2 regions of the Massilia sp. AB1 genome follow, and region 1 is predicted to be linked to the other one. Evidence: riboswitches for the same ligand, from Rfam matches in the RefSeq annotation. Region 1 holds a riboswitch; the other holds the start of a gene.
The links. A riboswitch is a leader RNA that binds a small molecule or an ion and turns the genes downstream of it on or off. The one in region 1 is predicted to bind cobalamin.
Positions count from the first base shown of each region.

Region 1 (5,878 bases):
GGGTAAGGTGGACATGGGCGCTCCTCTCGAAAGCTCGTAACGCCCATGTTAGCCCATCCTCCTACACCTTGCTGGCGCCCCGCGCCACTTCCATCAGGCCGAACAGGCGCGCGCAGCGCATCCAGGCCAGGACCGCCACCGCCAGCTGGGTCAGCAGCAGGGCCCCGACGAAGCCGGCGACGCCCAGCGGCGGTGTATTGATGCGCGCCACCGCCAGCAGCGCCGCCAGGCCCAGGCCCAGAACCGTCAGGCCCAGGTAGGTGCCGAGCACGGCGAACGGGCGGCGCGCCAGCACGCGCAGGCCGGCGAACCAGGCTTTCACGGCGGAGGTGCGGCGGCGGTCGAGCGCCAGCACCGCGCGGCCCTGGTCGAGGGTCGCGTGCACCACCAGGAACAGCACGGCCGCCAGGATCTGCGCGCCGGTCAGGGCCAGGCTGGCGTCGACCGCCACGATGGCGGCGGCCTCCTGCTTGCCGGCGGCGTCGAAGGCGACGCCGGCCACGGCGCCCACCAGGGCGAGCGGCAGCAGCGCCCAGATCATCATGCGCGCCAGGCGGCCGTATTCGAGCACGCCGCCCGCCACCAGGGCCGCGAAGCCCGGAGTCTGCGGAGCGCGCGCCGCCGTGATCGCGGCGCCGGTCAGCAGCGGCGACAGCAGCAGGGTCAGCACCAGGGCCGCGATGCCGCCGCCGGTGACGGCGGCGCCGTACTGCTTGCCGGTGCCGATCAAGTCGGTGATCGAGACCAGGTCGAGGCGGCGCGCCAGTTCCGCCGCCTGGACCGAGTGGTCGAAGGCCGCGCCCAGCATGTTCCAGACCGGCAGCGAGGCCGCCAGCGTGGGCAGCAGCAGAGCGGCGAGCCACAGCAGCACCAGGCGCCATTGCAGGGCCGGGCGGGTGGCGCGCAGCGGCGCGGGCAGGCGGCTCGGCGCCGCGCTGGGGATGGTATGCGGCGGCGCCGCTTGCTTGTCGAGGAGTGCGCTCATGGTCGTCATACGGTCGCGATGAAGGAAAGGACGAGTTGGACGAAGGCGGCGAATTCGCCGGTCCAGCGGGTCGACGCGCTGCGGTCGGCCTTGAGGGTGCGGCTGTCGTCGAGCTTGTTGACGTCGAGGTAGTGGCTGCGGCGTGGGTCGAGCTGGGCCGACACGGCCTTGGTCGGCCGCACCCAGGTGAAGGTGCGCCAGCGCTCGTCGGTATCCCACAGCACCGTCTCGCTGCTGCCGTCGGCGAACTTCACCACCAAAGTCTGCGGCACCGGCGCGCCGCCGCGGCGCACGGTCACCGTGGTGCGGTAGGGGAAGGGGCCGGTGCCGGCCGCCGGCTTCGGATGCGCCTTGTCCCATTCTTCGCGGATGCGCTCGATGCGCTTGTCGACCGCTTCCTGGGTGTCTTCCACCTGCTTGCCGCCGGCCATGCGCGTGCCCGGCAGCGGCAGGACTTCCTCGCTGCCGATCTCGGCCACGCGGTCGTCCACCCTGGCGGTCGAGAACACCTGCTGGGCGAAGACCCGCTCGACCGCCGCGCGCTGGCCGGTTCCGTCGGCGAGGGCTTCGCGCAGGTCGGCGATGCCCGGATGGCGGAACTTCCAGCGGCGGTAGTATTCCTTGAAGCCGCGCTCCATGGCTTCGCGGCCGATGCGCTCTTCCAGGTCGCGCATCACGATGGCGCTGCGCGAGTACACCGGGCCGATGCCCTGCAGGCGGTGCCAGGCGTTCTCGCCAGGCGCGTCGGCCGGGTTGTCGCGCGGGGCGCCGGTGCGCACGCCGTCGAACACGTCGAAGGCCGGGTCGATGCCGAGCCGTTTCATGAAGGCCGGCGCCGGGTACACCTGCTGGCCGCGGTCGCGCATCATGCGGCTGTCCCAGTATTCGTTCATGCCTTCGTCGAGGAAGGGCTCCTCGAACTCGTTCGAGGCCAGGATGCCGTAGAAGTAGCCGTGGCCGAATTCGTGGATAGTGACCGCGTCGAGCTCGAAGGCCTGCAGCGACTTCGGCTCCACCTTGTCGTAGCCCATGGCGGTGAAGAAGGTCGGGTACTCCATGCCGCCGGCTTCCTCGGCGTTGTGGGGCGGGATCACCACCGTCAGGGTCTTGTAGGGGTAGGGGCCGAGGGTGCGCGAGAAGTAGGCCAGCGAATCCTTGGCCGCCTTCATCGCCGGCTCGGCGCTGGCGGCGTATTCGGGCGGGTAGATCACCTGCACCGTCACGGTCGGGCTGCCCGGGCCGGTCCAGGTCTCGACCAGCGGCTTGGCGCTCCTGCGGTCGGCCATCCAGGCGAAGTCGTGGACGTCGGCCTGCACGTAGCGGCGCGTCACCATGCCGTTCTTCTCGACGGGTGCGCCCTGCAGTTCGCCGGTGGCGCCCACCGTATAGTCCTTGGGCACGGTGAGGCTGACGTCGAAGCTGCCGAAGTCGGCGTAGAACTCGGAGTTCTGGTGGAACTCATGCGCGTTCCAGCGCGGCGCCGTGGCCCCGCGTTCGCCCGGCAGTTCGAGCACGGCGATCTTGGGGAACCATTGCGCCACCAGGTGGAAGCTGCCGAAATAGCCGGTGCGCGCGATCACGCGCGGCAGCTGGGTGGCGAAGCCGATGTCGAGCGTGGTCGAGGCGCCCGGCGCGACCGCCTGCGGCAGGTCCATGCGCACCACGGTGTGGTCGGTGGCCGGGCCGTTGTCGGGCTGGACGAAGCGCCACGGCACGCTGGCGCCGGCCTGGCGCACGCTGCGCAGGGCGATGTGGCCCCATTCGCCGTCCTTGGTCTCGACCCCGGTACGGAAGCCTTGGCCGCTCTGGCGCTGCTCGGTGAAGAAGGTGCTGCCCGCGCCTTCGAAGGCGTTCATGTACAGGTGCACGTAGACGCTGCGCACGGGAACGGCGCTGCGGTTGCGCCAGGTGAGCTGCTGCTGGCCCGTCACCTGGTGCTTGACCGGATCGAGCGTGGCCTCGATGCGGTACTGGACCACGCGGTCGGACAGGGTGGCCTGCTCGCCGGTGCGGATCCCGCCCCAGGCATCCGGCGCGCTGGGCGTGGTCACGAAGGCGGCGTCGGGGGCGGCGAGGGCGATGCCGTCGAGCGAGGGCGGCGGCGCGGCGGCGGGCGCGCTGGCCTGGACGGTCCAGGCCAGGGCCAGGCCGGCGCTCAGTAAGGCCACGCCCGCCGCTCCGGCGGCCAGCACGGAACGGCTGCGGAAACGAATCTCCATCAGGACTCCTTGTCGTGTAAGGATGAGTTGTGATTGTGGAGTGACTATATCGACAAGCTTGTCGCCGCGCCAAGATTTTCCGACAGAAGGCGCGAAATGGCGCTTGGAAGGCAAAAATGGCGGCTGGGCCTTGCCAGCGTTATAATGCGGCCCGTTCTGGTGCCCGCGTGCGCAATCTGCGCGCGCAGTTAAACGGGAAACACGACGCGATCGCGCTACGCATGATCGCCAGGTGTGCTGCCCCCGCAACGGTCAACAAGCGTCGCCATTCGGCGACAGGCTTCCTCGACAACCACTGTGCATCCTGCATAGGAAGGTGAGGCGGTCCGTCTTGCAAGCCCGGATACCGGCCAGACAGGTGGAAGCGCGTTCGCACGCGGCTTCCGTTGACTCCGGCGTGCGGGGACGCAGGCCGGTGGCTTTTTCGAGAATGCATCCGACATGAATTTTGCTGCTCTACCGCGCAGCGCGCCGGCCATCAAGCCGCTCGCCCTGGCCTGCGCCCTGTCCCTGTCCGTCCTCGCCGCCCAGGCCTGCGCCCAGGACGCCGTTCCCTCCATCGTCGTCACCGGCGCCCGCTTCCCGGTCGACGCCGGGCTGGCCCCGATCGGCGCCACCGTCATCACCGCGGACGAGATCCGCCGCGCCGGCGCCACCGACGTCAACGAAGCGATCCGCAAGGTCGGCGGCGTGTACGGCCGCCAGAGCCTGGACGCCTCGCCCGACTTCGCGCTCGACCTGCGCGGTTTCGGTTCCAACAGCGCCCAGAACCTGGTGGTGATGGTCGACGGCGTGCGCCTGAACGAGAACGAACTGGCCAACACCGTGCTCTCGACGATCCCGGTCGACAGCGTCGAGCGCATCGAGATCACGCGCGGCGGCAGCAGCGTGCTGTACGGCGAAGGCGCGACCGGCGGCGTGATCCACATCATCACCCGCCGCGCCGGCCAGGCCGGCACCCGCGCTTCGGTGTTCGCCGAAGCAGGGCGCTTCGACCACCGCGACCTGCGCGCCTCGCTCAGCCATGGCGCCGGCCCCTGGTCCTTCGACGCGTCCATCGCCGACCGCAGCAGCGACGGCTATCGCCGCAACAGCGATTTCGACCAGACCACCGCCAGCGCCGGCCTGCAATACGCCTGGGACGCGCAAGGCCGCGCCGGCCTGCGCATCGAGAGCGCGCGTTCCGATTCGCGCTTCCCCGGTTCGCTCACGGAAGACGAATACCTGGCCAATCCGCGCCAGAGCCTCACCCTCCGGGACTTCGGCACCCTGGACACCGACCGCATCAGTGCCTACGCCGAGCAGCGCGTGGGCGCCTTCGAGCTGGCCGCCGACCTGTCGCACCGCGAACGCGACCTGAGCGCCAACTACTTCTTCAGCACCACGCTGTCGCGTTCCACCTACGCGTCGGAGCAGACCCAGTTCTCGCCGCGCGTGCGCCACAGCGCCATGCTGGGCGGCCAGCGCAACGAGCTGGTGGCGGGCGTCGACCTGATCCGCTGGGAGCGCCAGGTGAAGTCGGACTTCGGTTCGGGCGACGCGCGCCAGGATTCCAGGGCGATCTACCTGCGCGACGAGCTGCGCTGGAACGCGCCGCACAACGCGCGCCTGGCCGCGGGCGTGCGCCACGAGAAATTCGAGAAGGACGACGTGCTGGGCGCCGCGACCGATAGCCGTTCGCAGTCGCTCAACGCCTGGTCGCTGGAAGGCAGCGTTGACGTGATGCCGGAGGTGACGCTGTTCGCCAAGGCCGGCCGCAGCTACCGCATGCCCAACGCCGACGAGAACGGCCTGCGCTCGAGCGCCGACGTGCTGCAGCCGCAGACCTCGCGCGACCTGGAGCTGGGCGTGACCGCCGGCGGCAAGGAGCGTCAGCTGACGGCGCGCCTGTTCCGCCACCGCCTGCGCAACGAGATCTTCTACGATCCGACCATCGGCTGGGGCGCCAACACCAATCTCGATCCGACCCGCCGCCAGGGCCTGGAAGTGGAAGGGCAGGCCGCCCTCGGCGCGGCATGGCGCCTGACCGGCCAGTGGCAGCGCGTGGACGCCGAGTTCACCGCCGGCCCGAACGCCGGCCGTGAGATGGTGCTGGTGCCGAAGAACGTCGTGAGCGCGCGCCTGGCCTGGGTGCCGGGCGACGGCCAGAGCGCCGACATCGGCGCCCAGTGGGTCGACAGCCAGCGCTACGGCAGCGACTTCACCAACAGCTGCGGCGCGCGCATCCCTTCCTACACGACCGTCGACGCACGCTATGCGCGCCGCATGGGCGCCTGGGAAGTGGCGGTCAGCGGCCTGAACCTGTTCGACCGCGACTACTACAGCAACGCCTTCGGCTGCCGCTCGGGGATCTATCCGAGCGACGGCCGCCAGCTGAAGCTGTCGCTGCGCTACGACTTCTGATGATGAAGTCCCGCCTCCTGCCGCTGCTGGCCTTCGCGGCCGGCAGCGCCCACGCCGCCGTGAGCGTGGTCGACGACGCCGGCCGCAAGGTCGTGCTCGAGCGCCCGGCGCAGCGCGTGATCTCGATGGCGCCCCACGTCACCGAGCTGCTGTTCGCGGCCGGCGGCGGCGGCAAGGTGGTGGGCGCGATGAACTACAGCGACTACCCGCAAGCCGCGCGCAGCCTGCCGCTCGTCGGCAGCAACAGCCAGATCGACATGGAGCGGGTGCT
Region 1 is NZ_JAGKSG010000001.1:270,333-276,210, reverse strand. It holds gene J8847_RS01240 (class III extradiol ring-cleavage dioxygenase) at 1-15, opposite strand, end outside; gene J8847_RS01235 (hypothetical protein) at 62-985, opposite strand; gene J8847_RS01230 (M1 family metallopeptidase) at 991-3,204, opposite strand; cobalamin riboswitch at 3,345-3,574, shown strand; gene J8847_RS01225 (TonB-dependent receptor) at 3,646-5,607, shown strand; gene J8847_RS01220 (cobalamin-binding protein) at 5,610-5,878, shown strand, end outside.

Region 2 (5,878 bases), on a different contig from region 1:
GCGTGACCTGCCAGGCAACGTGGTCGGCTTCGGCGAAATGGGTATTGGGAACACGACTGCCGCCGCGGCCCTCATGCACAAGCTCACCGGCGTGCCGCTGTCGCGCTGCGTCGGCGCAGGCACTGGTCTCTCCGCGGAAGGCATCCAGCGCAAGGAACAAGTCATCGCCGCAGCGGCGGCCCTGCACGCAGGCGTGAACGATCCGCTCGACGTGCTGGCCACTTTCGGCGGCTTCGAGATCGCCATGATGGCCGGCGCCATGCTGAAGGCGGCCGAGATGCGCAAGGTGCTGCTGATCGACGGCTTCATCGTCACCAGCGCCCTGCTGGTCGCCGCGCGCCTGCAGCCGTCCATTCTCGACTACTGTGTGTTCTCGCACTGCTCCGGCGAACACGGGCACGCGCTGATGCTGGAGCAGCTCGGCGCCAAGCCGCTGCTGGACCTGGGGCTGCGCCTGGGCGAAGGCACCGGCAGTGCGCTCGCCCTGCCGCTGCTGCATGCGGCCGCCAACTTCCTGAGCCAGATGGCGACCTTCGCCTCGGCCCAGGTCAGCGAGCGTTCCGCTTAAATGCACCAGCTGCGCCTGTTCTTCATCGCACTGCAGTTCTTCACCCGGCTGCCGATCCCACGCTGGGTCGGCTTCGAAGCCGCGTGGCTGAACCATGCGTCCCGCTACTTCCCGCTGGTCGGGCTGGTCGTGGGCGCCATCGCCGCCGCGGTATATGCGGCGGCGGCCCTGGTCCTGCCCGCGCCGGTGGCGGCCGTGCTCTCGACCGCAGCGACGATCTATATCACCGGCGCTTTCCACGAAGACGGCTTCGCCGACACCTGCGATGGCCTGGGCGGAGGCATGACGCGCGAGCGCGCGCTGGAAATCATGAAGGACTCGCGCGTCGGCGCCTATGGCGCGATCGGCGTCGTGTGCATGCTGCTCGCAAAATGCACGGCCCTGGCGACGCTGCCGCCGGCCAGCGCCATCGCTGCCCTGCTGCTGGCCCATCCGCTCTCGCGCCTGGCCGCGACCTCGCTCATCTGGACCATGGAATACGCGCGCGCCGAAGGCAAGGCCAAGCCGCTCGCCGAGCGCATGAGCGCCGGCGAATTCGCCATCGCCACCGCGACCGTGCTCCTGCCCGCCGCTGCGCTCGTCCTCAACGGCGCGCTCAGTGCGGTCGCCTGCGCCGGCGCCGTGCTGGCGGCAAGCCTCGCCGCGCTCTGGCTGGCCCGCAAATTCGAGCGCCGCCTCGGCGGCTATACCGGCGACTGCCTGGGTGCGGTCCAGCAGCTGTCGGAAGTCGCGATCTACCTCGCCGTGCTGGCCACGCTCGGCCAGGGCGCGCTAGCCTGACATGCGGCTCTACCTCGTGCGCCATCCGCAGCCGGTGGTGGCGCCCGGCCTGTGTTACGGCAGCACGGACCTGCCGGCCCTCGATGCCGGAATCGACAGCGCGCTCGACACGCTGTCGGGACTTGGCCTGTCCGACTTGCCCGTGTATTCAAGCCCGCTGCTGCGCTGCGCCGCACTGGCTCGCCGACTCTCGCCCGCCCCCGTATTCGATGCGCGCCTGGCCGAGATGAACTTCGGCGCCTGGGAGATGCGCAGCTGGGACGACATCCCGCGCGCCGAGGTCGACGCCTGGACGGCCGACCTGCTCTACTACCGCCCCGGCGGCGGCGAAAGCGTCATGGATGTCGCCGCACGCGTCGCTGCTTTCCACGACGAGATCCGCAACGAAGGCATCGAGCAGGCGCTCGTCATCTGCCACGCCGGCGCCATGCGCCTGCTGGCTTCTCTCCACCTCGGCGGCAGCATCGAAGAGGCCGCGCTGCGGGCCGCGCAAGCCCCTCACCGCATCGCCTACGGCGAGCTGCTCGTGCTAAAGAGGTAACAAAACCGTATAATGACGCCGTTTTGGTGCTCGCGCCTGTGTCCACAGGCGCAGTTAAACGGGAAACACGAAGCCTTTCTACAAGGCCAACGTGTGCTGCCCCCGCAACGGTAAGCAAGTGCCGCATTCGATGCGGCGAACCGTCTTCCTCGACCACTGTGCGTTCGCATGGGAAGGTCCGACGGCCACACTTGCCAGCCCGGATACCGGCCAAAAGGTGGGAACGCGTTCGCGCATTCCTGTTCAATCTGGCCCACGGGGACGTCGGCTGGTTGTCCATTGATAGAAACTGTTCATGAACTTTCCTGTAACACGGCAAGCGGCCGCAGTGTCGTTTGCGCTCGCCATTCTTTCGTCTTCCGCTTTCGCCAACGCACCTGCCTTCGACACCGTCGTCGTCACCGCCACCCGCACGCCGCAAAAGGCCGACGACGTCATCGCCGACACCACGGTCATCCACGCCGAAGAGATCACGCGTTCGGGCGCCGGCTCGGTGGCCGACATCCTGCAGCGCCAGCGCGGCATCGAGATCACCCGCAACGGCAGCGCCGGCGCAGCCACCAGCATCTTCCTGCGCGGCGCCAACAGCAACCAGGTGGTGGTCCTGCTCGACGGCGTGCGCGTCGGCTCCGCAAGCACCGGCGCGGCGAGCTGGAACGCGGTGCCGCTGGGCGCCATCGATCGCATCGAGATCGTCTACGGCCCGCTCAGCACCCTGTACGGCGCGGACGCCATCGGCGGTGTGATCCAGATCTTCACCCGCAAGGGCGAAGGCACACCCGTGGCCAGCGCTTCCGCCGGCGCCGGCAGCAACGGCACCCGCCAGCTCGACGCCAGCACCGCCGGCGGCCTGCATGCATTCAGCTACGCCATCGGCGCGGGCTACGAGGAATCCGACGGCTTCTCGGCCACCCGCCCGGGCGCCTTCGGCTTCAACCCCGACGAAGACGGCTACCGCCGCCGCAACCTGAATGGCCGCATGAGCTATACCGTCGCGCCGGGCCACGAGATCGGCGCCCAGCTCCTGGTCAGCCGTTTGCGCGCCCAGTACGACAGCGGCGCCGGCAGCTTCGACACCCACAGCGACCAGGACCTGGACACCGCCGCCCTGTTCATGAGCAACCAGATCCTGCCGAACTGGCGCAGCACCGTGCAGTTCGCGCGCTCGGAAGACAAGCAGCGCAGCGTCAGCAGCGCCGCGGCCACCGGCACCAGCCGGATCGACACCGTGCAGGACGAGTTCAGCTGGCAGAACACGGTCGCACTGGGCCCGGACACGCTGCAGCTGCTGTACAGCCACCGCAAGGAAGAGGTGCCGACGATGCAGCGCAACCGCATCACCAATGCCTATGGGGCGGTGTACTCGGCCAGGCGCGGCAGCCACCTGTTCGATGCGAGCGCGCGCCAGGACCGCTCTTCAGTGTACGGCAACAAGCACACCGGCGCAGCCGGCTACGGCTACGACTTCGGCAACGGCCTGCGCGCCAGCGCCAGCGTCGGCACCAGCTTCCGCGCGCCAACCTTCAACGAGCTGTTCTATCCAGGCTACGGCCTGGAAACCAACCAGCCCGAGAAAGGCCGCAACCACGAACTGGGCCTGCGCTACGCCGGCGGCCGCGTCGAGCTGGACGCGCGCTACTACCGCAATCGCCTGAGCGACATGATCGTCTCGGCCACGCCCTGCCCGTCCCGCGCCGGCAGCTGCGCCTACAACGTCAACGAAGCCCTGTTGGAAGGCGTGAGCGTCGGCGGCAGCACGCGCATCGCCGGCATCAACCTGCGCGGCAGCCTGGATTGGCAGGATCCACGCGACGAAACCACCGGCAAGCGCCTGGCGCGCCGCGCGAAACGGCATGCGAGCTTCGCCGCCGACTACACGGCCGGCACCGTGAAGGCCGGCGCCGAGTGGCAGCTCTCCAGCGGCCGCTTCGACGATGCAGCCAACCTGCGTCCGCTGGGTGGCTATGGCCTGCTCAACCTGTACACTACTTGGCAATTCACCCCGGAACTGTCGCTGCTGGTCAGGCTCAACAACGTCGCGGACAAGCACTACGAGCTCGCGCGTAACTACGGCACCAGCGGCCGCACCTGGTTCGCGGCCCTGCGCTACGGCATGCGCTGACGGGGACAACACAGAGACCTAGCATGCATCCACCCATCCGTCCGCTGCGCCAGCGCGCCCTGCTCATTATCGCCGTCCTGATGGCGGGCGCCGTCGCGAGCCTCCTGTTCGCCGGCATGACCGGGTCGATCCAGGTGCCGCTGGCGGAACTGCCCGAGGCGCTGCGCCAGCTCGCGCATGGCCGCGCCGAGTCGCTGCCTGCCTCGCTGCTGGAACTGCGCGCCGGCCGCGCCCTGACGGCCTTCGTTACCGGCGGCGCGCTGGCCCTGGCGGGGGTGATGATGCAGGCCCTGCTGCGCAATCCGCTGGCCGATCCCTACGTGCTCGGCATCTCGTCCGGCGCGGCGGTGGGCGCGCTGGCGGCGCTGATGATGATGGCCACGGCGGTCATCGTGGACGGCGCGGCCCTGCTGGGCGCGGTGACGGTCTCGATGCTGCTCTACCTGCTGGCCCGGCGCGACCTGCGCGGCGGGCTGGCGGCCGAGGGCGGCGCTTCGATGCTGCTGCTGACCGGCGTGATCCTGTCGGCCCTGTGCAGCGCCCTCGTCACCCTGATGCTGTCGATCGCACCGGAAGGCCGCCTGCGCAGCATGGTGTTCTGGCTCATCGGCGACCTGGCCGGCGCGCCGCTGCGCCTGACGCCCTGGCTGGTGCTGGGCGGCGCGCTGGTGTATGCGATGCGCAGCGCGCGCGCCATGAACGTGGTGGCCCTGCATGCGGAAGCCGCATCGACCCTGGGCGTGCGCGTGGGCGCGCTGCGCAAGGGCCTGTTCTTCGTGTCCGGCCTGCTGACCGCGAGCGCGGTGACCAGCGCCGGCTCGGTGGGTTTTGTCGGATTGATCATTCCGCACGCCTGCCGTTTCGCCTTCGGCCCGGACCACCGCGTGCTCATCCCCGCCGCGGTGCTGACCGGCGGCAGCTTCCTGGTGTTGTGCGATACCCTCGCCCGCACCGTGCTGGCGCCGCAGCAGCTGCCGGTAGGCGCCATCACGGCGCTCATCGGCGCACCGGTCTTCCTCTACCAGCTTCACCGGCTCAGGAAGTGATCATGCTCCGGACCCAAGACCTCCTCCTCAAGGCCGGCAGCCGCACCCTGATCCAGGGGCTGAGCTGGCACGTGGCTCCCGGCGAATGCTGGAGCATCATCGGCCGCAACGGCGCCGGCAAGAGTACCTTGCTGCGCACGCTCGCCGGGCTGCACCGTGCGGACGCGGGAACGGTGAGCATCCGCGGCCGCGAACTATCGGCCTGGAACCCTGCCGAGCTGGCGCGCGAACGCGCTTTCCTGGCCCAGTCGCGCCATGACGCCTTCGCCTACAGCGTAATCGAAACCGTGCTGTCGGCGCGCCATCCCTATCACGCCAACCGCTACTGGGAAGGCAGCGACGACCACCACGCCGCGATGCAGGCCCTGGACGCCATGGAAGTGGCCGACCTGGCCGCGCGCGATGTACGCACCCTGTCCGGGGGCGAGCGCCAGCGCGTGGCCATCGCCGCCATGCTGGCGCAAGAGACGCCGCTGCTGCTGCTCGACGAGCCGGCCAACGCACTCGACCTGGCGCACCAGGTCAGCACCATGGCCCTGTTGTCCCGCTTGTGCAGGGAGCAGGGCAAGACCGTGGTCATGATCGGCCACGACCTCAACCTGGCGCACCGCATCTCCAGCCACGCGCTGCTGCTCATGGGCGACGGACGCTGGCAGGCCGGCGCCGTCGACGCGGCCATGCAGCCGGCGCTGCTGAGCGACTACCTCGGCCATCCGATCGAGATGCTCGAGCATGGCGGCCGCCGCATTTTCATTCCCATCGAGGCAAGCCTATGAACGACATGACCCCAGACGAGATTTCCGCACTCAACGAGCGCCACC
Region 2 is NZ_JAGKSG010000072.1:8,116-13,993, reverse strand. It holds gene cobT (nicotinate-nucleotide--dimethylbenzimidazole phosphoribosyltransferase) at 1-568, shown strand, start outside; gene J8847_RS22955 (adenosylcobinamide-GDP ribazoletransferase) at 569-1,348, shown strand; gene J8847_RS22950 (histidine phosphatase family protein) at 1,350-1,889, shown strand; cobalamin riboswitch at 1,897-2,119, shown strand; gene J8847_RS22945 (TonB-dependent receptor domain-containing protein) at 2,185-4,011, shown strand; gene J8847_RS22940 (iron ABC transporter permease) at 4,035-5,057, shown strand; gene J8847_RS22935 (ABC transporter ATP-binding protein) at 5,060-5,833, shown strand; gene cobO (cob(I)yrinic acid a,c-diamide adenosyltransferase) at 5,830-5,878, shown strand, end outside.
Region 2: it holds a riboswitch for cobalamin, as region 1 does, so the genes downstream of both, J8847_RS22945 (TonB-dependent receptor domain-containing protein) here and J8847_RS01225 (TonB-dependent receptor) in region 1, are expected to answer to the same signal.